Regions from separate parts of the Candidatus Pantoea rara genome, predicted to be linked through region 2. Evidence: predicted binding sites of a transcription regulator. Region 2 holds the regulator's gene; the other holds the start of a gene.
The links. Region 2 encodes CRP, which controls carbon source genes, mostly activating them, when cyclic AMP is high. Its sites were predicted from a motif close to ATGTGANNNNNNTCACAT; they were not measured.
Positions count from the first base shown of each region.

Region 1: epd (erythrose-4-phosphate dehydrogenase) is a predicted target of CRP. The motif match lies at 975-992, and genes of this name have one in related genera.

Region 1 is NZ_CP194942.1:773,259-776,718, forward strand. It holds gene tkt (transketolase) at 1-866, shown strand, start outside; gene epd (erythrose-4-phosphate dehydrogenase) at 1,182-2,201, shown strand; gene pgk (phosphoglycerate kinase) at 2,253-3,416, shown strand.
Region 2 is NZ_CP194942.1:418,867-422,326, reverse strand. It holds gene ACR8BF_RS01940 (phosphoribulokinase) at 1-59, shown strand, start outside; gene ACR8BF_RS01935 (OsmC family protein) at 203-607, opposite strand; gene crp (cAMP-activated global transcriptional regulator CRP) at 911-1,543, shown strand; gene ACR8BF_RS01925 (YccS/YhfK family putative transporter) at 1,601-3,460, shown strand, end outside.

The DNA of each region.
Region 1 (3,460 bases), 350 kb from region 2:
GCGGCTCTGCCGACCTGGCACCGAGTAACCTGACTATCTGGTCTGGCTCTAAGCCTATCAACGAAGATGCGGCTGGTAACTACATCCATTACGGCGTACGCGAGTTCGGCATGACCGCCATCGCCAATGGCCTGGCGCTGCACGGCGGCTTCCTGCCTTACACCGCCACCTTCCTGATGTTCGTTGAATATGCGCGTAACGCAGCGCGTATGGCGGCACTGATGAAGATCCGTCAGATCATGGTCTACACCCACGACTCTATCGGTCTGGGCGAAGATGGCCCGACGCATCAGCCGGTAGAGCAGATGGCGAGCCTGCGTACCACACCAAACATGAGCCTGTGGCGTCCATGTGACCAGGTTGAATCCGCGGTGGCATGGAAATATGCCATCGAACGTCAGGATGGCCCGACGGCGCTGATCTTCTCCCGTCAGAACCTGGCGCAGCAGGAACGTGATGCTGCACAGCTGGCTAACGTGACGCGCGGTGGTTATGTGCTGAAAGATTGCGACGGTACGCCTGAGCTGATCCTGATCGCGACCGGTTCAGAAGTTGAACTGGCTGTCGGTGCCTGGGACAAACTCACCAGCGAAGGCCGCAAAGTGCGCGTGGTCTCTATGCCGTCAACCGATGCTTTCGACAAGCAGAGCGATGAGTACCGTGAATCTGTGCTGCCGAAAGCGGTCAGCGCTCGTGTTGCTATCGAAGCGGGCATCGCGGATTACTGGTTCAAATACACCGGCCTGAACGGTGCTATCGTGGGTATGACCAGCTTCGGCGAATCTGCTCCGGCTGATCAGCTGTTCGAGCTGTTTGGCTTCACCGTCGACAATGTGGTCGCGAAAGCGAAAGCGCTGCTGGCGTAAAAATCGGCCAGGCGGGCCTGCTCCCGTCTGGCAGTGAAACTAAAGGGACGAGCGTTTCGTCCCTTTTGCTATTTTATTCCTGCAGTAATAAACAATTCTGGCTTCAATTTGTGACGCAGATCCAAATTTAAGCAGTCAGATTGATCGCAATCATTCCTGTTATTCCTTCCTTCTATTATTCTGGCTGAACCGTTTCAGTTGCGGGGCGAACCGCCCTGATTTCGGACAATGCCGGGTAAGAATCTCCTGTACAAAGTGCAGTGAAACGCTCAGGCTAACGGCACGTTTTTTTCAGTCTGACGTGGCAGGAGAGAAATGACGGTACGGGTAGCGATAAATGGTTTTGGCCGGATTGGACGCAACGTCCTGCGTGCGCTCTATGAGACGGGCCGACGTGCAGAGATCACCGTCGTCGCGATTAACGAGCTGGCAGAAGCCACCGGTATGGCGCACCTGCTGAAATACGATACCAGCCATGGCCGTTTTGCTTTCGATGTCCGCCAGGAGCGTGATGTCATGTGGGTGGGGGGCGATACCCTGCGCATTTTGCACCGTGCAGAAATAGCCGATTTGCCGTGGCGTGAACTTGATGTGGATGTGGTGCTGGACTGCACCGGCGTCTATGGCTCACGGGCTGATGGCGAAGCCCATCTGCAGGCGGGTGCCAAAAAAGTGCTGTTCTCTCATCCCGGCGGAAACGATCTCGACGCCACCGTCGTGTTCGGCGTTAACCAGCAGGATCTCACCGCCAGCGACCGCATCGTTTCCAACGCTTCCTGTACCACGAACTGCATTATCCCGGTCATTAAACTGCTGGATGATGAGTTTGGTATCGAATCCGGCACTGTTACCACGATCCACTCGGCGATGCACGATCAGCAGGTGATCGACGCCTATCACAGCGATCTGCGCCGGACCCGCGCCGCCAGTCAGTCGATTATCCCGGTGGATACTCGCCTGGCGGCAGGCATTACCCGTATTTTTCCGAAATTCAACGATCGCTTTGAGGCGATAGCCGTTCGCGTCCCGACGATTAACGTGACGGCCATTGATCTCAGCGTCTCAGTGCATAACGCGGTAACAGCGTGTGACGTTAACACCTTGTTGCGAAGCGCGGCAGAAGGGGCATTTCGTGGTATAGTTGACTACACGGAATTACCGTTAGTCTCAGTAGATTTTAACCATGATCCGCACAGTGCCATTGTGGACGGAACACAAACGCGGGTCAGCGGTCAACACCTTATCAAGACACTGGTCTGGTGTGACAATGAATGGGGCTTTGCTAACCGAATGCTCGACACGACGTTAGCGATGGCCGCAAGCGGTTTCAGGTAAGACGCGGTTTGCGTCTGGCAAAACTTATGAGAATCAACGAGAGGATTCACCATGTCTGTAATTAAGATGACCGATCTGGATCTGGCGGGTAAACGCGTTCTGATCCGTGCCGATCTGAACGTACCAGTTAAAGAAGGTAAAGTGACGTCTGATGCACGTATCCGTGCTTCTCTGCCAACCATTGAAGCGGCGTTGAAACAGGGCGCGAAAGTAATGGTTACCTCTCACCTGGGTCGTCCGACCGAAGGTGAATACAACGAAGAGTTCTCGCTGCTGCCGGTAGTTAACTACCTGAAAGACAAGCTGAGCGGCACCACCGTCACCCTGGCAAAAGATTACCTCGATGGCGTTGAAGTCGGCGCTGGCGAACTGGTTGTGCTGGAAAACGTTCGCTTTAACAAAGGCGAGAAGAAAGATGACGAAGCACTGTCTAAAAAATATGCGGCCCTGTGCGACGTATTCGTGATGGACGCGTTTGGTACTGCACACCGCGCGCAGGCTTCTACCCACGGCGTTGGCAAATTTGCCCCTATCGCCTGTGCTGGTCCGCTGCTCTCAGCAGAACTGGAAGCACTGGGTAAAGTCATGAGCAACCCTGAGCGTCCGCTGGTGGCTGTCGTAGGCGGTTCTAAAGTCTCTACCAAATTTGACGTGCTGCAGTCTCTGGTCAAAATCGCGGATACCGTGATTGTAGGTGGCGGCATCGCAAACACCTTCGTGGCTATCGACAACAATGTCGGTAAGTCACTTTATGAACCCGACTTCGTTGAAGCGGCTAAGGGCCTGCGCGATCAGCACGGTATCCCGGTTCCAACTGACTCACGTGTCGGCACAGAATTCTCTGAAACTGCACCAGCAACCGTGAAAAAGGTTTCGGAAGTAGCGGATAACGAAGAGATTATGGACTTCGGCGATGAAACCGCTCAGGCCATGGCTGCCATCCTGAAGGATGCGAAAACCATCCTGTGGAACGGCCCGGTAGGCGTGTTTGAATTCCCTAACTTCCGTAAAGGCACCGAGATCGTGGCTAACGCCATTGCAGACAGCGATGCTTTCTCTGTTGCAGGCGGCGGCGATACCTTAGCGGCTATCGACCTGTTCGGCATCGAAGACAAAATTTCCTACATCTCTACCGGCGGCGGCGCGTTCCTTGAGTTCGTGGAAGGCAAAAAACTGCCTGCAGTTGCCATGCTGGAAGAGCGTGCGAAGCAGTAATCCTTTGGGGGCGATGCCTTGCGGTATCGCCTGAAGTCTTGCCC
Region 2 (3,460 bases):
TGGAGTTGATCATGGGTCCGCTGGTGAAGCGACTGATGGAAGGCAAACGGATTGAATAAAAGGCCAGTCATGGCTTCTCAGCCGAGTGACTGGACCTGATCAGGGTGAATCTGACAGCAACACGTACGTTCCACACGCAGGGAGCCGCCTGACACCGGGCTGGCTCAGATTTTGCCCGTGACTTTAACGGCCCCTCAGCCTGTTACAGCTCAATGACTTCATAGCTATGGGTAATCGTCACACCTTTACCCAGCATAATGGCCACCGAACAATATTTTTCAGCAGAAAGATCCACCGCGCGTGAGACCGCTTTATCCTGGAGCCCTTTACCACTCACGATAAAATGCAGGTTGATGTGCGTAAAGATTCGCGGCGCCTCTTCACGACGTTCTGAGGTCAGTTTTACTTCACAATCAGCCACATCGTTGCGGCCTTTTTGCAGAATTGAAACCACGTCAATCGCGCTGCATCCGCCGGCCGCCATCAGCACCATCTCCATTGGGCTGGGCGCTTTATCACCCGAATTTCCATCCATCAGTATCTGATGGCCGGATGAGGATTCTCCGAGGAATGTCAGCCCTTCTACCCATTTCACTCTTGCCTGCATGATTTTTGCTCCGGAATACGCTGTTTTCTCGCCAGAGTACGCTTTCGCCTGGTAAACAGCAATCCAGAGAAATCCGCCTATAGCTGAAGCGAGACAACAGAAGACAGTCGGCAAAAGCTGTGCTACAAACAGTGCTGAAAATATTTTTCGTCACCCGATGGCGAAGCCGGGAAGGATGATGCGCACTGCGCCTGATGCGGCCCGAATAATTTCCTGAAATGGAAACGCTTGAAGCTTTCACCGCCTGACAGGGAAAACTGCCCCCTGTATTTTGGGCACGATTACAACAGAGGATAATAGCGAATGGTTCTCGGCAAACCGCAAACAGACCCTACACTCGAATGGTTCCTGTCCCATTGCCATATTCACAAGTATCCATCCAAAAGTACGCTGATTCACCAAGGTGAAAAAGCAGAAACGCTTTACTACATCGTTAAAGGTTCCGTCGCGGTTCTGATTAAAGATGAAGAAGGCAAAGAGATGATTCTTTCCTACCTGAATCAGGGCGATTTTATTGGTGAGCTTGGCCTGTTCGAAGAAGGCCAGGAGCGCAGCGCCTGGGTGCGTGCGAAAAGTGCGTGCGAAGTGGCGGAGATTTCTTACAAGAAATTCCGTCAGCTGATCCAGGTTAACCCTGACATCCTGATGCGACTCTCATCGCAGATGGCGCGTCGCCTGCAGGTCACGTCTGAAAAAGTGGGTAACCTCGCTTTCCTCGACGTCACCGGACGCATTGCACAGACCCTGCTCAACCTGGCGAAGCAGCCAGATGCCATGACGCATCCCGACGGCATGCAAATCAAAATCACGCGTCAGGAAATTGGCCAGATTGTTGGTTGTTCACGTGAAACCGTGGGCCGTATTTTGAAGATGCTGGAAGATCAGAACCTGATCTCCGCACACGGCAAAACCATCGTCGTTTACGGCACCCGCTAATTCCTGTCACCCACGGCGTGATGGCAACATCACGCCGTTATTGTTTGTGTTGGGCCGATGTGGCGTCGAATTATTTACCATCCTGAAGTTAACTACGCCTTGCGGCAAACGCTGGTGCTCTGTCTGCCGGTGGCGCTGGGCTGGCTGGCTGGCGACCTGCAAAAAGGTCTCCTGTTCTCATTAGTGCCCGCCTGCTGCAACATCGCCGGTCTGGATACCCCGCATAAACGCTTCTTCAAACGCCTGATCGTTGGCGGCAGCCTGTTTGCCCTCGGCAGCTTTCTGATGCAGTGGCTTACCCTGCATGCTATTCCGCTGCCGCTGATCCTGTTTGCCATGCCCTTATTGCTCGGCGTTACCGGCGAGATCAGCCCGCTGCATGCTCGTCTGCTGCCCGGCACCCTGATTGCCGCCATCTTTACCCTGAGCCTGATTGGCCGCATGCCAATCTATGTTCCCCCGCTGCTCTATATCGGCGGCACGCTGTGGTACGGGCTGTTCAACTGGTTCTGGTTCTGGCTGTGGAAAGAGCAGCCGATGCGCGAGAGCCTGAGCCTAATCTACCGCGAGCTGGCTAACTACTGCGACGCCAAATATACCCTGCTGACGCAGCTGACCGACCCGGAAAAGGCACTGCCACCGCTGCTGGCCCGTCAGCAAAAAGTGGTCGATCTGATTAACACCTGTTATCAGCAGATGCATATGCTGTCGGCAAGTCGCGATCACAGCCATAAACGGCTGACGCGCGCCTTTCAGGTCGCGCTGGATCTGCAGGAACATATCTCGGTCAGCCTGCATCGGCCGGAAGAAGTGCAGAAGCTGGTCGAACAGAGCCATGCGGAAGCGGTGATCCGCTGGAATGCCAAAACCATTTCAGCCCGGCTGCGGGTGCTGGCGGATAACATCCTTTATCACCAGCTACCCGACCGCTTTGCGATGGATAAACAGCTCGGCGCGCTGGAGAAGATCGCGCATCAGCATCCCGACAATCCGGTGGGTAACTTCTGTCTTTACCACTTCAACCGCATTGCGCGGGTTCTGCGCACGCAGAAACCCCTGTATCAGCGCGATCTCATGGCGGACCGTCAGCGTCGTCTGCCGCTGTTACCGGCACTGCGCAGTTATCTTTCGTTCCGCTCCTCGGCGCTGCGCACTGCCGGACGCTTTGCGGTGATGCTGATGCTGGGCAGCGCGCTGGCGCTGTTCTTCAACATCCCCAAACCCTACTGGATCCTGATGACCATTATGTTCGTCAGCCAGAACGGCTACAGCGCCACCCGTGTCCGCATCCAGCACCGGGCGCTGGGCACCTTTGCTGGTCTGGTCATCGCGGCCGCGACGCTGCGCCTGGCGGTGCCGGAATCGCTGGTGCTGATGATCATGCTGGCGATAACCTTTATCAGCTATCGCTTTACCCGCCAGTTCTATGGCTGGTCGATGATTGGCTTTACGGTCACGGCGGTTTACTCGCTTCAACTGCTGTCGCTGAATGGCGCGCAGTTCCTGCTGCCGCGACTGATGGATACGCTGATGGGCTGTCTGATCGCCTTCGGCGGAATGCTGTGGCTGTGGCCGCAGTGGCAGAGCGGCTTACTGCGGCAAAATGCCCATGATGCGCTGGAAACCTATCAGGATGCTCTGCGGCTGTTGCTGGGCGACGAACAGTCACCAGAGAAACTGGCTTATCAGCGCGTGAAGGTTAATCAGGCACACAATGCGCTATTTAACTCACTCAATCAGGCGATGCAGGAACCGGCGTTTAACTCCCGCTATCTGAGTGATATGCGACTCTGGGTCACGCACAGCCAGTTTATTGTTGAGCATATCAATGCGATAACGATTCTGGCGCGGGAGCACACCATGCTGACGAGCGCACTGGCTGAACGCTATCTGCAATCCTGTGAAATCGCGCTGCAG